One region of the Denitraticella aggregata genome, then DNA from elsewhere that is predicted to be linked to it. Evidence: predicted binding sites of a transcription regulator. Region 1 holds the regulator's gene; each other region holds the start of a gene.
The links. Region 1 encodes FNR, which switches genes on or off when oxygen is low (the NO sensors DNR and NnrR bind a similar motif). Its sites were predicted from a motif close to TTGANCTAGNTCAA; they were not measured.
Positions count from the first base shown of each region.

Region 2: a site for FNR is predicted at 2,589-2,602, ahead of ACKVEX_RS00910 (2-oxoacid:acceptor oxidoreductase subunit alpha). Genes of this name have one in related genera too.
Region 3: a site for FNR is predicted at 1,898-1,911, ahead of paaN (phenylacetic acid degradation protein PaaN). Genes of this name have one in related genera too.
Region 4: a site for FNR is predicted at 855-868, ahead of ACKVEX_RS00145 (NAD(P)H-dependent flavin oxidoreductase). Genes of this name have one in related genera too.

Region 1 is NZ_JBLLNL010000013.1:42,559-46,821, reverse strand. It holds gene ACKVEX_RS14325 (PHA/PHB synthase family protein) at 1-240, shown strand, start outside; gene ACKVEX_RS14320 (Crp/Fnr family transcriptional regulator) at 360-1,049, opposite strand; gene ACKVEX_RS14315 (SirB2 family protein) at 1,250-1,633, shown strand; gene ACKVEX_RS14310 (hemerythrin domain-containing protein) at 1,644-2,183, shown strand; gene fnr (fumarate/nitrate reduction transcriptional regulator Fnr) at 2,214-2,954, opposite strand; gene hemN (oxygen-independent coproporphyrinogen III oxidase) at 3,071-4,263, shown strand, end outside.
Region 2 is NZ_JBLLNL010000001.1:184,080-188,342, reverse strand. It holds gene ACKVEX_RS00925 (cyclohexa-1,5-dienecarbonyl-CoA hydratase) at 1-188, opposite strand, end outside; gene oah (6-oxocyclohex-1-ene-1-carbonyl-CoA hydratase) at 188-1,321, opposite strand; gene had (6-hydroxycyclohex-1-ene-1-carbonyl-CoA dehydrogenase) at 1,379-2,446, opposite strand; gene ACKVEX_RS00910 (2-oxoacid:acceptor oxidoreductase subunit alpha) at 2,761-4,263, shown strand, end outside.
Region 3 is NZ_JBLLNL010000001.1:148,921-153,183, reverse strand. It holds gene paaH (3-hydroxyacyl-CoA dehydrogenase PaaH) at 1-868, opposite strand, end outside; gene paaG (2-(1,2-epoxy-1,2-dihydrophenyl)acetyl-CoA isomerase PaaG) at 872-1,678, opposite strand; gene paaN (phenylacetic acid degradation protein PaaN) at 2,011-3,675, shown strand; gene paaY (phenylacetic acid degradation protein PaaY) at 3,683-4,263, shown strand, end outside.
Region 4 is NZ_JBLLNL010000001.1:27,661-31,923, forward strand. It holds gene ACKVEX_RS00135 (AsmA family protein) at 1-124, shown strand, start outside; gene ACKVEX_RS00140 (trimeric intracellular cation channel family protein) at 180-797, opposite strand; gene ACKVEX_RS00145 (NAD(P)H-dependent flavin oxidoreductase) at 1,012-1,983, shown strand; gene ACKVEX_RS00150 (Lrp/AsnC family transcriptional regulator) at 2,180-2,638, shown strand; gene ACKVEX_RS00155 (sodium-dependent transporter) at 2,729-4,078, opposite strand.

The DNA of each region.
Region 1 (4,263 bases):
GGCATCGTGAATCCACCGGTCGATCCACCGAAGCGCAAATACTGGGTGGCCGACGCGCACCGCTCCGACCCGGCCGACAGCTGGCGCAGTCAGGCTACGGAGCATGACGGATCATGGTGGGAAGACTGGATGCAATGGCTCAAGCCGCGCTGCGGTGAGTGGGTGGATGCGCGTCCGGTCAGCCGTCGCGGGTTTCCCCGGCTGGCCGATGCGCCGGGGGCTTACGTGCTCGAACGGTGACCCGTTGCGCCCGCACCGAATGCTGCGGATCCCGGCGCCGTGCGCTTGACTGGCGTCAATGACCCGTTCTGGTCGGTTGCGCACAATCGGCTCGGCAAGGAAGGCCGGCGGCCCGGTGGTCAGCCCTGATGTCGAGCGAGTCGATCGGGCGCAAGCAAGGTGATGTCCTTGCCCTGTACCCTGATCAGGCCGGCGTCGGACAGGTCGTGAAAGATCCGGGACAAGGTTTCTGGCGTGAGGTTGAGGCGGGACGCCAGGACCTGCTTGCTGGTGGGCAACTGGATGCGTGGAGTGGCGCTGTGGTCGTTGTCGTCATGTTGTTGCAGCAGGTAACCGATCACTCGCTGGGTGCTCGAGCGCAGCGAGTAGGCTTCGACGTCCTTGACCATGCCGTGCAGACGGACCGCCATGCCGGCCAGCAGCCTGCGGGCGAAGTCGGGGTCCTGATCGATCAGTTCGGACACGACGTTCTGACCGATGTGCAACAGATTGGACGCGACCAGCGCCTCGGCGAACACCGGGTAGGGGCGATTCATCAGCATCACGGCCTCACCGAAAGTCTGCATCGGACCGACGACCTCGACGACCTTCTCGTTGCCCTGGGCGGACGAGACGCCGAGCTTGATCTGGCCGGTCACGACCAGATAGAAGCCGTGGGCCGGGTCGCCGCGTTGGAAAAGGAGTTCACCCTTGTCGAGCTTGCGCTCGCGGGTGAAACGGGCGACGTTGCCGACATCCGCTTCGCTCAGGCCACTGAACAGCGGCACCTGCATTAACAGCGCGGACAGATCCTGGTTTGGACTGGACATTGAGAACCCCCTGCATAGGCCGAGCATTCTAACGCCACTGATCCCGGTCCTGCATGCGGCGGGTGCAACAGACGGAACGCAGGGATGTTTGATAACACGGCCTGAACGATGGAGAATCGCGATCCTGACCGACGGCCGGCGCGTCTCGTATTCGCCGCCCTGGTTTTTTCACGACAGCGACAGCGGATTCGCCGAAGATGATTTACTACACGATCAAGAATCTGCATGTCACTATGGTGGTGCTCAGCGCGATGGGGTTCGCGTTACGCGGCTGGTGGATGTTTTCCGGGTCTCCACTGTTACGTCACCGTGCGACCCGGCTCCTGCCGCATGTCGTCGACAGCATGCTGCTCGGAAGTGCGATCGTGCTGGCCATGATGATTTCGCAGTATCCTTTCGCTGCCAACTGGGTGACGGCCAAGGTGGGGGGGCTGATCGCTTACATCCTGTTGGGAACGATCGCGCTGAAGCGGGGCCGCACGCGTCGGCAGCGTATGCTTGCCTGGTGCGCCGCTGCGTCGGTCTATGCCTGGATCGTGTCGGTCGCGCTGTCCAAGAACGCGACCGGGTTTTTTGCTTTGTGAGGAATGTTTCATGACTGAATCGCTCGTTCCGGTGTCCCCCGGATTCGAGGCGCCGCTCGAGATGCTGGAGACCTGCCATGAGCGTCTGCATGCGCAACTCGGCACGCTGGACCGGCTGGCCAGATGGTTGCCCGAGCATGGTGCCGACCAGCTGGCGCGCAGGGCGGCGGCGGCCATCATCCGCTATTTCGATGTTGCCGCGGTCAACCATCACATGGATGAGGAGCTGGATCTGATTCCTTTGCTGCGACAGCGGGTGGATACCGACAGGCGCTTTCCGCTGGAGTCGCTGATCGAATGGATACTCGAGGATCATCAGCGCATGTTCGCCGCGTGGGATGTGATGCGCGCCAAGCTCGAGCGGGTGTCGAAAGGCGAGGTCGTCGATCTGACGCTCGACGAAGTGCATGCCTTCACCGAACGCTATGCGCTGCACACCGAACGGGAAGAGGGCGAACTGTTTCCCTATGCGCGGGCGCTGCTGACCGCGGAGGATCTTGCGCGTATTGGCCAGTCGATGACCAACCGACGTCGTCAGCCATCTTGCTGACAGCTCGCGGCCCGGGGTGTGGCACGCGCGTCAGCGACCGCCGACCGGGTGCTGGATGAGTTTTCTGAGTTTGTCCTGTGCGACGATGCGGATATGCTTCTGCTGTACCGCAATGATGCCCTCGTCCTGGAAGCGGGAGAAGGCGCGAGACACGGTTTCGAGCTTCAGGCCGAGGTAGGAGCCGATCTCGTCCCGGGTCATGCGCAGATGAAACTCGGCGGCGGAAAAACCGCGTGCGGTGAAGCGCTGTGACAGATTCAGCAGGAAGGCCGCCAGTCGCTCCTCGGCGCGCATCGAACCGAGCAGCATCATCACGCCGTGGTCACGCACGATTTCGCGGCTCATGACCCTGTGGAACTGGTGTTGCAGCCCCTCGATCTCGCGCGACAGTGCCTCGAGCTTGTCGTACGCGATGACACACACTTCACTGTCTTCGAGCGCGACCGCGTTGCACGAGTGTGCCTCGGTGCTGATTCCGTCCAGCCCGAGCATCTCGCCGGTCATCTGGAAGCCGGTGACCTGCTCGCGACCGTCCTCGAGCACTACGTCGGTCTTGAACCAGCCGATACGGATCGCGTAGATTGCCTCGAACGGGTCGCCTGCACGGTACAGGTGTTGCTGGCGCTTGACCTTGCGGCGCGTTCCGACCAGTTCATCCAGCCGGTGGATCTCGTGCTCGGTCATGCCGAAGGGCAGGCACAGTTCGAGCAGGTTGCATTGCGAGCAGGCTGACTTGATGTCGGCGGCTGTAATCGGCACGGTCGCCTTCATTTGCACGATCTGAACACTCCGTTCGTGGACGGGCGATAATGGGGTCCATTGATCCAGGTCAAACCCCTGCCTCCCGATTTTTGCGATCGTTAGCCATTCCTATAAAGGTCAAGTACATGAACACTCAACCCGATCTGGTCTTCGATCAGCAACTCATCCGCCGATTCGACGTCAATGGCCCACGCTACACGTCCTATCCCACAGCGGACCGCTTCGTCGAGGCGTTCGATGCGCGCGCGTTGCAGGACTGGCTGGCCAAAAGAGCGATCGGCGGTACCAGCCGGCCGTTGTCATTATACTTCCACATCCCCTTCTGTAACACGATCTGCTATTACTGCGCCTGCAACAAGATCATCACCAAGGATCATGGCCGTTCGGCGAAGTACCTGAAGTACCTGGACCAGGAGATCGGCATGCAGGCGGAGCACCTCGGCGGAAGCCGGCAGGTGACTCAGCTCCATCTGGGCGGAGGCACGCCCACCTTCCTGTCCCATGACGAAATGCGTCAGTTGATGGATTCGGTCCGGTCACGTTTCCATCTCGTGCCGAACGGGGAGTATTCGATCGAGGTCGATCCGCGCAAGGTCGATTTCGACACGGTCAAGCTGCTCGCCGATCTGGGTTTCAACCGCATGAGTGTCGGCGTACAGGACTTCAATCACGACGTGCAGGTCGCGGTCAATCGCGTGCAGAGCATCGACGAGACGCGTCTGGTGATGGAGTCGGCGCGTGCCACCGGCTTCAAGTCGATCAGCATGGATCTCATCTACGGGCTGCCGAAGCAGAACGTGATCAGCTTCAATCGAACGCTCGAAAGCGTGCTCGAACTGTCGCCCGACCGGATCTCGCTCTACAGCTACGCGCATCTGCCGGGTCTGTTCAAGCCGCAGCGGCGGATCAGCTCGATCGAGTTGCCCACCGGGGACACCAAGCTCCAGATCCTGCAGCTTGCGATTCGCCGTCTGACCGAGGCGGGCTATGTGTATATCGGCATGGATCACTTCGCCAGGCCGGACGACGAACTGACGGTCGCGCAGCGTCAGGGGCGTCTGCATCGCAATTTCCAGGGTTATTCCACGCAGGCCGAATGCGACCTGCTCGCGTTCGGCGTGTCCGCGATCGGCAAGATCGGCCCGGTCTATGCGCAGAACGTTAAGACGTTGGACGAGTACTACGACGCGCTCGATCGCAACGAACTCCCGGTCTTGCGCGGCGTAGAGCTGACCGCCGACGATCTGTTGCGGCGCTCGATCATCCAGGCGCTGATGTGTCAGTTCGAGCTTTCGATCGAATCGATCGAGATCGCCCA
Region 2 (4,263 bases), on a different contig from region 1:
TGCGGACCCTCGGCATCGAACATCACCGCGCGCAGCGCCGGTGCGCCGACATGGGTCTCGAACGCGCCGTGCAGCGCCGCGATCATCGCAGCGTCGACGATGTTCGCCTTGGGCCGTGCGAGACGCATCCGCAGCAGGCCGCCGTCGCGCTCGTGCCAGACCTTGAGCGGCGTATCGGAGTCGACCATCACTGCGCTCCCGGCATCAGGCTGTCGATCAATTCCGGCGTCCAGGGGGTGCCCTTGGCGAGCGCACGGCGCAGCGCGGTGAAGTCGATCTCGCGCCCAGTGTCCCTGTTGCCCTCGTTGAAAGCACGGAAGCCCGCGCGCGCCTCGTTCATCATGTTCAGCGCGAGCCACGCGCGGCTGTTTTCCTTGTTGCGGTTCCAGGTGTCGAGCTTGGGCTTGCGCAGTTCCTCGAAACTCTTGGTCAGGCACTCCGGGAAGGTACCGATCAGCTTCGCGCACAGCTGCTCGACCGCCTCGTCCAGCAGCGACAGATCGATCTCACCGCGCTTGAGCAGCGCCTTGCCCTCGGCCAGCGCCTCACCGGTCTTGAATTCGCCATGCACGATGCGGCCGAACTCGTCCAGATAGCGGTCGGTGACCACCAGCGGGTTGGCCACGAAGCGGCCATCGACCTTCAGCGCCGGAACCACCTGCATGCAGATGCCCAGCCGGTTCGCCTTGTGCGCCGAGAACGGTTCGCACAGCGTGGCCGAAACCATCGCCTGCTCGCAGCCGATCATCAACGGCAGAAAGTCGGTCGCGCCGCCGATCGCGGCCGAACCGTGCTTGGGTCCGGCTTGCCCGAAGTTGGCCAGATCCTGCGCGATCGTGAAGTCCGCCGCCATGCCGATCTCCTGACCGCCCCCGATACGCATGCCATTGACCCGGCACACCACCGGCTTGTCGCAGGCGAGGATGGACGACACCATGTCGTTGAACAGCCGCATGTACTGGCGGTATTCCTGCGGGTTCCCGGCGTAATACTCGGCGTACTCCTTGGTGTTGCCGCCGGTGCAGAAAGCCTTGTCGCCGCTGCCGGTGAACACCACCGAAACCACGTCGCGCGCATTCGAGGCTGCGCGAAAGGCCAGGATCACGCCCTTGACCATGTCGGTCGTGTAGGAGTTGTACTGTTTGGGGTTGTCCAGCGTGATCCAGACGTTGTAAAGCTCGGGCACCACGTTGCCGTTCAGGTCACGCGCCGGGCGCTTCTCGTACAGCACGCCCGGAACGACCTTTTCCGGAACCAGGTTGTGGTCTGCCAGCCGGGCCGGCGCGGTTTGCTCGATCAGGGTTGCGGTGCTTCGATTCATGATGCGGATCTCCACTGTCTTGTCGTCACGTTGCGGTGTGAAAGGCGCATACGCCGGTCACGGCGTCAGGATCGCGCGCCGGCCGAGCCGGTGCGCATGGGCAGCCTCGAACACCTCGTTGATCTGGTCGAGCGGATGCCGCTCGACGAAACTCGCGAGGTCGATGCGACCGTCCAGCACCAGATCGAGCGCGGCCGGATAGTGCTCGGGCAGGCAGCCCCAGTTGCCGAGCGCACGCGCATGAAAGGCCATCAGATTCGAGAGCCGGACTTCGATGCGATCCATCGTGAAACCGACCACGGCCAGCGTCGCACCATGCGTCAGCAAGCCGTATGCGTTGGTCTGGCCAGCACCGCTACCGGAGCATTCGAAGATCTTCCACCGGTTCGTGCGCAGGCCATTGCCGCGACAATGCGCCTCGACCGCCTTCTTCAGGTCGCGGCCTGACAGCTCACGCGCGTCGAGCGTCAGCGCGGCACCGTGCTGCGTCATCAACTCGAGCTTGCCCGGATCGACATCGACAGCGATCACGTGTGCACCGAATGCATGTGCGATCTGCACCGCGTATCCGCCGACGCCCCCGACGCCGATCACGATCGCGACGTCGCCCGGCTCGACCTCGGCCTGCAGCACTGCCTGATAGGGCGTGGTCACCGCGTCGGCCACCACCGACACATCGGCCAGACCGAGCCCGGCAGCAGCCAGGCGCGCTTCATCCACGCGACACAGGCCACGCGCCGGGACCACGACATGCGACGCAAAGCCACCCTGGATGTCGTTGCCCGGCATCACCTGGTCGCGGCAGATCGTGCCGTGCCCGGTCACGCACAGTTCGCACTTGCCGCAGGGGATCACCGCTGGAACGATGACGGCGCGACCGAGCCACCCGCTGGCGGCGACGCCCGCCTGCGTCACCCGCCCGCTGATCTCATGGCCCAGCGCGAGCGGCAGGGACAGGTTCGTGCGCACGCCGTCGTAGTAGTAGCCGAGGTCGGTATGACAGACGCCGCAACCGGCCACCTCGACCAGAACTTCGTCGTCGGCGAGTGCATCGACGGTGAAATCGCAACGGGTCATCGGTTCGCCCACACCCGTCATCAACCACCGATATGGATTGCCGCTCATCTGCTGTCTCCATGCACCGGCGCATTCATCGCCGTTTTATTTACGTTCACGTTTACGTTAACTCTGAATTTGGTTGCTGCCACCGCTGAATCCGATCGGTGTCGCGTTGGATGAACTCTATCGGACAAGGAAAAGAGGGTAGTTGACCTACGTCAACAGATTGACGTTTGCGTCAACGTAAACTCTGGTCGTAACTTGAACACCCGATTGCGCCCCGCGCAAGCCGCCCCCGGCTCCCGTCGTCGGACGGGTTGCGACCGGGCGACGCACAAGGGTCCGGTCCAGCCGGACCGAAGACGAACCTGGAGACTAGGATGACAGCCCGATCCATTTCGATCACATTCGCCGGCAGCGGCGGCGCAGGCGTGATGACCGCCGGCAACATGCTGCTCGACGCTGCCGGCCATGCCGGCTGGTACGCGTACATGACGCGCTCGTCAGGCGCGCAGATCCGTGGCGGCGAGGCGGCCGCGATGCTGCGGCTGTCGACCGAACCGGTCCAGTCACACGACGACGACTACGATCTGCTGGTCGCGATCGACTGGCAGAACGTGGGGCGCTTCTCGGCCGAGATTCCGATGAACGCCGGCAGCCTGGTGCTCGGCGACCCGGACGGTGGCGACTTTCCGGAGCAGATACGTGCCAAGGGCACGCGTACCGCCGAGATCCCGTTCAAGAAGATCGCGAAGGAGATTCCGGGCGGTAGGCCCAACATGATCGCCCTGGGGGCGGTCGCCGCGCTGATCGGCCTGCCCGAGGACTCCATCATGGAGGTGCTGACCGGTACCCTGAAGAAGAAGGGAGCAGACGCGCTCGAGGCGAGCAGGGCGTCGGTCTGCGCCGGACGGGATCTGGCGACGACGCTCCCGCAGCTCAGGCCGCTGGAGCCTGCCCATGGCGAGCGTGCCCGCCTGTGGAGCATCACCGGCAACGAGGCCGCCGGCCTGGGGGCGGTCCGCGGCGGTGTGCGCTTCGTCGCCGCCTACCCGATCACACCGGGTACCGAGGTGCTCGAATGGCTGGCACCGAATCTGGCCAGACTCGGGGGCGTGCTCGTGCAGGCGGAAGACGAACTCGCCTCCATCAACCAGATCATCGGTGCGTCCTACGCGGGCACGCCGTCGCTGACCGCCACGGCCGGCCCGGGGCTCGCGCTGATGATGGAGTCCATAGGCCTGTCTGTTGCGGCCGAGACGCCGGTCGTCGTCATCGACGTGATGCGTGGCGGCCCATCCACCGGCATTCCGGTCAAATCCGAACAGAGCGATCTGAACATTGCGCTGTACGGGCTGCATGGCGATGCGCCGCACCTGGTCCTCGCACCCAATTCGATCGCGGACTGCGCCTTCACTACGCAGTGGGCGGTGCATCTGGCCGAGGCGCTGCAGACCGCCGCGATCGTGTTGTCGGACCAGTCGCTCGGGCAGAGCCGTGCGACGATCCCACCACCGCAGGACCCGGGACTGCGTGCGATGCGGCTCAGGCCCGACGGGGACGCCTCCGAACCCTACCGGCGCTACCGGATCACCCCGTCCGGCGTTTCACCGATGGCCGAACCCGGCATGAAGGGGTATCAGTACACCGCCGACGGCCTCGAGCACAACGAGACCGGCACTCCGTCGAGTCAGGCGGCGGACCATCTCGCCCAGCTCGACAAGCGTCTGCACAAGCTCACCGGTCATGACTACGGAACCCACTGGGCCGACATCGACGGGGACGGCGACATCGTGGTGCTGACCTGGGGCTCGACCACCGGCCCGGTGCGCGAGGCGCTGGCGCGCTGGCGGGCGGCCGGAAAGCGTGCCCGCCTCGTGTCG
Region 3 (4,263 bases), on a different contig from region 1:
CCTCGCGATAATCGTAGAAGCCCCGCCCGCTCTTGCGCCCGAGACGTCCGGCCAGAACCAGTTCCTGCTGGATCAGGCTGGGGGTGAAGCGACGATCGCCGAAATACGCATCAAACACCGACTTGGTGACCGCGAAATTCACGTCGTGCCCGATCAGATCCATCAGTTCGAACGGTCCCATCGGAAAACCGCAGCCCTCACGCAGCGCCGCATCCAGCGTGGCCGGGTCGCCCCCCCCTTCGGCCAGCACCCGTTGCGCCTCGGCGTAGAAGGGTCGTGCGACACGATTGACGATGAAGCCAGGCGTGGACCTGGCATGGACCGCCACCTTGCCCCAGGCCGTGGCGGTGGAATGAAGCGTCTCGGCGATCGACGGATCGGTGGCCAGGCCGGACACGATCTCGACCAGCTTCATGCGCGGCGCCGGGTTGAAGAAATGCATGCCGGCCAATCGCTCGGGACGTGCGAGCGCGGCCCCCATCGCGGTGATCGACAATGACGAAGTATTGGTGGCCAGGATCGCATCTTCGCCGAGCAGGACCTCGAGCTCAATGAAGAGGCTTTGCTTGATGTCCAGGTTCTCGACGATGGCCTCGATCGCGAGCGCGGCACCCCGCGCTTCGGTGAGTGACGTGATGCCGGTGACCCGGTCCAGCGCGGCATCTGCATCGCGCTGCGACATCCTGCCCTTGCCCGCCAGGAAGTTCAGATCCTTCGCGATGCCTGCGAGACCGCGCTCGATCGCGTCGGCCTGCATGTCGAACAGATAGACCCGATGCCCGGCGACCGCCGCGACATGGGCGATGCCACTCCCCATCGCGCCTGCGCCGATGACCAGAACCTCATTGTCGCAAGACAGCGCCGGCATGCGTCAATCTCCCCTGAACTGCGGCGTGCGTTTTGCCATGAAGGCGGCCACGCCTTCGCGATAATCGTTGGAGCGACCGCACACCGTCATCATGTTGCGCTCCAGCTCGAGTTGCTGTTCGAAGTCGTGTGTGGAACTCGCCCAGATGGCTTTCTTGGTCTGCGCGAAGCCGAAGGTCGGACCTTTCGCGAGCTGCGCGGCAAGCTGGGTGACGGTCGGCATCAGCGCGTCGTCGTCCAGGCACTTCCAGATCAGGCCCCATTGCTCGGCCTGCTCGGCCGACAGCTTGTCACCGAGCAGCGCCAGCCCCATCGCACGCGCCGGACCGACCAGACGCGGCAGGATCCAGGATCCGCCCGTGTCGGGAATCAGACCCAGCTTGGAGAAGGACTGGATGAAGCTCGCGGAACGGGCGGCGAACACGAGGTCGCACGCCAGTGCGACATTGGCCCCCGCGCCCGCAGCCACGCCGTTGACCGCCGCGATGACCGGCAACTCCAGCGCACGCAGCGTCATCACCAGCGGCTTGTAGTTCTTCTCGATCGAGGCCCCCAGATCGAGCGGCGCATCGCCCGGTGCGACGGCCCGGTCCGACAGATCCTGTCCCGCACAGAAACCCCGCCCGGCACCGGTCAGGAGCAGCACACGCACCGAACCATCCCGACGACCGGATTTCACCGCGTCCAGGGCCGAACGAACCTCCTCGTGCATGCGGTCGGTAAAACTGTTCAACCTGTCAGGGCGATTCAGCGTCAGCGTCGCGACTGCGTCGACGACCTCGAAGCGGATGGTTTCGAACTCCGTGCTCATGTCTCCTCCGATCAGACCCGGATCCTTGCTCTCGCAGCGAGCGATGGCCGGTAGCACCCTCGGCCGTTGCCACGTTTCCGTGCAAGAATCGCATTCTTTTGTATTTTTTTCCGAGTTCAAGCGCAAGCTTGTCTAGTATGCGCTCACCCGGCAGCCGATTAAACCAGAATTTCCGATGAAAGACATGATGTTTGACCGACCGGTCAATCAATAGTAATCTTGATCCAGATCAAAAAACAAGTGTTTTTTTGTTGACTGCACGCTGCTTGCGACACCCCGGCAGCACTGCGCTGCCGGCGCAAGCGAGACCACCCATGAATTCGGAGGAGACGATGACCCACCCGCTGTTCGAAAAACACCAGACCACCCTGGAATCCGCCATCGATGCGATCCATACGCGCGGCTTCTGGACACGGTTTCCCGAGATGCCCAGCCCCAAGATCTATGGTGAGACGGCCAATGACGATGGCAGGAAGGCGGTCGAAGCCTGCTTCGGTTCGGACTTCACGCTCGACCAACCCGGTCAGACAGGTACCACCGCATCCGAGCGCTCGCCCTACGGCGTCGAACTGGCGGTGCGCTACCCGGTCTGCTCGGTCGACGCGCTGGTCGCCGCCGCGCAGGCGGCCCAACCCGGTTGGCAGCGAATCGGCCCGCAGGGGCGCGTCGGCGTGTGCCTCGAGATCCTCGAGCGCCTCAACAAGCGCAGCTTCGAACTCGCGCATGCGGTGATGCTGACCACGGGTCAGGGCTGGATGATGGCCTTCCAGGCGGGTGGCCCGCATGCTCAGGATCGCGGGCTGGAGGCGGTCGCTTATGCGTGGGACGAGATGAGCCGCGTGCCGGCCGAAGCGATCTGGGAGAAGCCTCAGGGCAAGCTCCCACCGCTGAAGATGAAGAAGCATTTCGAGATCGTCGGGCGCGGCGTCGCGCTGGTCGTCGGCTGCGGCACCTTCCCGACCTGGAACACCTATCCGGGCCTGTTCGCTGCGCTCGCGACCGGCAATCCGGTCATCGTGAAGCCGCACAGCAACGCGGTCCTGCCGGCCGCGATCACCGTCCGGATCATCCGCGAGGTGCTGGCCGAGCAGGGCCTCGACCCGAACCTGGTCAGTCTCGCGGTGCTCGACAAGCGCACCGACACCCAGGCGCTCGCGACGCACCCGGCGGTGAAGTCGATCGACTTCACCGGTGGCAACGTCTTCGGCCAGTGGTTGATCGACAACGCCAGGCAGGCCCAGGTCTATGCCGAACTCGCCGGCGTGAACAACGTCGTCATCGAATCGACCGACAGCTACAAGGCGTTGCTGCGCAACCTCGCGTTCACTCTGTCGCTGTATTCCGGTCAGATGTGCACGACGACGCAGGCGATCATCGTCCCCGCCGACGGCATCGACACCGATCAGGGCCACAAGACCTTCGACGAGGTCGCGTCCGACCTCGCCGCGTCGATCACGAAGTTCCTGTCGGACGAGAACGTCGCCACTGCGGTACTCGGCGCGATCCAGTCGGACGCAACGCTGGATCGGATCGCCGAAGCGGGCGAGTACGGCCGCATCGTGCTGGAATCGAGGAAGATCGCCCACGCCGAGTTCCCGAAGGCCGAAGTCCGCACACCGGTGCTGCTCACCTGCGATGCCGCGGACGAGAAGAGCTACATGGAGGAGCGCTTCGGACCGATCTCCTTCGTCGTCAAGGCAGCGGATGCCAAGGCCGCGATCGCGCTGTCCGAGCGACTGGTCACCGAACACGGCGCCCTGACCGTCGGCATCTACTCGACCAAGGCGGAAGTCATCGACGCAATGACCGAAGCGACCTGGCGTGCAGGCGTGGCGCTGTCGATCAACCTGACCGGCGGCGTGTTCGTCAACCAGTCCACGGCCTTCTCCGACTACCACGGCGTAGGCATGAACCCGGCCGCGAACGCGAGCTACTCGGACGGCGCCTTCGTGGCCAACCGCTTCCGGGTCGTGCAGCGCCGCTATCACGTCGATTGAGCCGGCCATGCCCTGCTACGAAATCGACGGCCGCAAACCCGTCATCGATCCGAGCGCCTTCGTCCACCCGGACGCGGTGCTGATCGGTGACGTCATCATCGGCCCGCGCTGCTATGTCGCACCGCTCGCCAGCCTGCGCGGAGACTTCGGCCGGATCGTGCTCGAGGAGGGCTCGAACGTGCAGGATAGCTGCGTGATGCATGGCTTCCCCGGGACCGACACGGTCGTCGAGGTCGACGGCCATGTCGGACATGGAGCCGTTCTGCATGGCTGCCATGTCGGTCGGAACGCATTGATCGGCATGAACGCGGTCGTCATGGACAACGCGATCGTCGGCGACAGCGCCATGGTCGCCGCCTGCGCCTTCGTCAAGGCCGGCATGGAAGTGCCACCGCGCATGCTCGCTGCCGGCATGCCGGCCAAGATCCTGCGGGAACTGTCGGAGCAGGAACTCACGTGGAAAGTCGACGGCACGCGCTGTTACCACGATCTCACCCTTCGCAACCTGTCGACGCTGAAACCCTGCGAACCATTGACGGAAATCGACGCCGACCGAAAGCGATTCGACTTCCCGGGCGTCATACCGCT
Region 4 (4,263 bases), on a different contig from region 1:
AGCATCAGGCCCGCTCGATCTTTCGATCTGGCGCGATTGGCCGGTGACCGGGCAGCTCACGGTGCAGACCTTGCGCGTGCGCGGCCTGCAAAGCCGCGACGCGACGCTCAGCCTGGGACGTTGACGGCGCACGAATCCGGGGCCGTTGGCACGCTTGTGTCGCGTATTCGACGAGCCCGTCAGCCGCGCGCGGTGAAGATCGGCAGCCGCCACTTGAACACGATCGCGCACAGACGGATCAGCAGCACCAGCGATCCGCCGGCGATCGCGGCCCAGCCGGCGGACAGGCCGTAGGCCATCAGCCCGACCACCAGCAGCGCGCCGGCCCACGACGCGGTCGCATACAGTTCGCCGGTAAACACCAGCGGCACCTCGTTGCACAGCATGTCGCGGAGGATGCCGCCGAAAACGCCGGTGACCACCCCCATCAGGCTCGCGACCAGCCATGGCGCCCCGACCGACAGCGCCGCCTGCGTGCCGCTGACCGTGAACAGCGCCAGCCCGATCGCGTCGGGCAGCAGGAACAGCTTGGTCGGCAGCCTGACCATGCGCACCAGCGCAAAGGTCACCAGCCCCGCGATGATCGCCGCGATCAGGTAGGTCTGGTCGGCGATCCAGAACACCGTCCGATCCAGCAGCACGTCGCGCAGCGATCCGCCGCCGAGCGCGGCCGCGAGCGCGACCACCACCATCCCGAACAGGTCGAACGGCCGTCGCCCGGCCTCGAGCACGCCGGAAGACGCATTGACCGCGACCGCGGCGATACCGATGCTGTAGACGAGGGTTTCGAGATTCATGGGGACGGAGCATAGCAATCCGCTCGTCGCTTCGCCATCGGTGCTCGCGACAAGGCCTTGATCCGGCTCGACGTGACCCGCGAGCAGCCGATGCAGACGCTGAACGCGGAGGCTGCGTCGAGGGGTATCATGACGCCGACGCGATCCCGACCTCTGGCTGATCCGCCTGCCGGGGCCGGAGACCCGCGCGACAGCAATGCATCCAGGAGACAGCATGCCGATACCCGAAATGTTCCAGCGCCGGATGAGCCTGCCTGCGATCGCCGCGCCGATGTTCCTGGTGTCCGGACCGGAACTCGTCATCGAGACCTGCAAGGCGGGTGTGGCCGGCACGTTCCCTTCACTGAATGCACGGCCGCCTGCGCAGCTCGACGAATGGCTGGGCCGGATCGGTCGCGAGCTGGCCGCGCACCGCGAAGCCGCCCCGGCTGCGCCGTGCGCGCCGTTCGGCGTGAATCTGATCCTGCATCCGAGCAACGAACGGATGCGCGACGACCTGGCGCTGGTGGTCAAGCACAAGGTCCCGTTCGTGATCACCAGTCTCGGTCATCCCGGCGAGGTCGCACGCATCGTGCATGATTACGGCGGGCTGGTGTTCTCGGACATCATTCATGCCTACCATGCCAGGAAGGCGACCGAAGCCGGCGTCGATGGCGTGATCGCGGTGTGCGCCGGCGCGGGCGGCCATGCGGGCACGCAGAGCCCGTTCAGCCTTATCCGGGAGATTCGCGAGTTCTGGGACGGCACGCTGATTCTGGCCGGTGCGATCTCCGATGGTGCGAGCGTGCGTGCGGCCGAGGTCATGGGCGCGGACTTCGCGTACATGGGTACGCGATTCATCGCGACGCGCGAGTCGCGCGCGGACGACGCATACAAGCGCATGCTGGTCGACAGTCGCGCTGCCGACATCGTCTACACCGACGCGATCTCGGGCACCAATGCGAACTTCATGTGGGGCAGCCTCGAAAAAGCCGGCTTCGAGCGCGAGGCCCTCGCGGCGGGGACGGGCAAGGGCAAGCTCCACGGCATCGGCGACGAGGCCCGCGCCTGGCGGGACGTATGGAGCGCCGGGCATGGCGTGTCGACGATCCACGACGTGCTGCCGGTCGCCGAACTGGTCGCGCGGCTCGCGGCCGAATACCAGGCCGCATGCGCGCTGCCGGTCAGTGCCGGCGTGCGCGAATAACGGTCGGCGATCGGCCGGCATCTGCGGGCTGCCGGTTCTGCCGTTCATGTCGTTCGCGGGGATGACGGCATGGAATTGATGGGGCGATCGTGCGTGTGGGCGATTAACATGTAGCGGACGATCACAACCGGTTCGTCGATCACGATCCGATGGCGGGCGCGTCGGTCGCGAGCGGACACATGGCGGAGACGACGGCATGAAACTGGATTCCGCGCAGCGGCGGATTCTGACCCTGCTGCAGAAGGACTCGACGCTGAGCACGCAGCATCTGGCGGACAAGGTCGGCCTGTCCCCGTCGCCATGCTGGCGGCGAGTCAAGGATCTGGAAGAGTCGGGGCTGATCAAGGGCTATGTCGCGCTACTCGATCGGCACAAGCTCGGGCTGACCACCTGCGTGTGGGTGCGGGTGAAGCTGAAGAAGCACAGCGCGGATGTGCTCGACCGCTTCGAGACCGTGGTCAAGAGCTGCGACGAAGTCGTCGAATGCTATGAACTGCTGGGCGAGACCGATTGCCTGCTCAAGCTCTACCTGCCCAGCCTCGAGGCCTTGTCGGCGTTCATGCACAACTTCCTGCTGAAGATCCCCGAGGTCGACGTCACCCATTCGAGCGTGGCCTTGCGCGAGATCAAGAACGAAACGGCGCTGCCGCTTTGATGCGACAGCGCCGTCGGTCGGGTCGGTTCCGGGAGACCTGGCCGGAAACGCCGGGCCGCCCCAGGTTTCCCTGGCCGCGCCGGGAGACGCTTACAGGCTGTTGAAGAACACCACCAGCACGCCGGCCGGTGCGATGTAGCGGGTCACCACCTGCCACGCCGAGAACGTCGTCGCACCCAGCCCGAGTTCGCGGCGCATGCTTTCCTTGTCCAGACACCACGCGGCGAACACGATCACGCCCAGGCCGGTCAGCGGCAGCAGGAACTTGCTGGTGAGTTGGTCGAGCAGATCGAAGACGTTCAGGCCGAACACCAGCACGTCGCTCCACGCGTTGAAGGACAGCAAGGCCGCGATGCCGAGTCCCCAGGTCGCGAGGCCGGCGACGACGGTGGCAGCCACCCGGTTCAGCGGGGTGCGTTCCTCGACCAGTTCCACGATCGGTTCGAGCAAGGAGATCGCCGAGGTCAGCGCGGCGAAGGTCAGCAGCAGGAAGAACACCAGCCCGAGCAGCGTGCCGCCCGAAATGCTTCCGAACGCCAGCGGCAGCGTGACGAAGATCAGCCCGGGGCCCGCCGCAGGGTCGAGGTTGTTGGCGAACACGATCGGGAAGATCGCGAGACCGGCGGCGATCGCGATCACGGTGTCCATGATGACCACGGTGCGTGCGGTGCGCAGCAGATCCACCTTCTTGTCCAGGTAGGAACCGTAGGCCATCATGATCCCCATGCCGAGCGACAGCGTGAAGAAGGCGTGGCCGAGCGCGGCCAGCACGACTTCGCCGGTGACCTTGCTCCAGTCGGGATTGAACAGGTAGGCCACCGCCTCGCCGAAGCCGCCGGTGGTCATGCCATACAGCACCAGCACCAGCAGGAGCACGCCCAGGGCCGGCATCAACAGTTTCGCGCCGCGCTCCAGACCGCCGGTGACGCCCATCGCGACCACGCCCACGGTCAGTGCCATGAAGGCGGTGTGCCACAGCAGCAGGGCGCCGGGTTTGGCCAGCATGCCGGTAAACAGTGCGCCGGCGCCATCCGCGTCGAGCCCGCGGAACCCGCCGCCGATCGCATCACCGACGTAGGCGAGCGCCCAGCCACCGATCACGCTGTAGAAGGACAGGATCAGGAACGCGCCGAGCACGCCGGTCAGGCCGACCACTATCCAGCCCTGGCTGCGATTGTTCTTGCGGGCCAGTTCGCTCATCGTATTGATCGGATTTTTCTGGCCGCGGCGTCCGAGCATCCACTCGGAGACCAGGATAGGCAGGCCGATCATCGCGATGCACAGCAGATAGATCAGCACGAAGGCTGCGCCGCCGCTTTGCCCGATCATGTATGGAAACTTCCAGATGTTGCCCAGTCCGACTGCAGAGCCGGTGGCGGCGAGCACGAAACCGAGGCGGGAAGACCATTGCGCGTGGGAGTGGGTATGCGATGCGCTCATGTCAGTGGTGTCCTCCGAAACGGAAGTCGGCTGGCCGGCGTCTCAGGTTTGCGCGTGTCGTGGCGTGCATGGAATGTCTCCTCCTTGTGGGAATTGTTCGTCGGCGCGCATCGGGTCGATGGCAACGGTAAATGTTAAGGATCAGGTGCGGGAATAACTCTTCGTAATGCGGACATATATGGGAT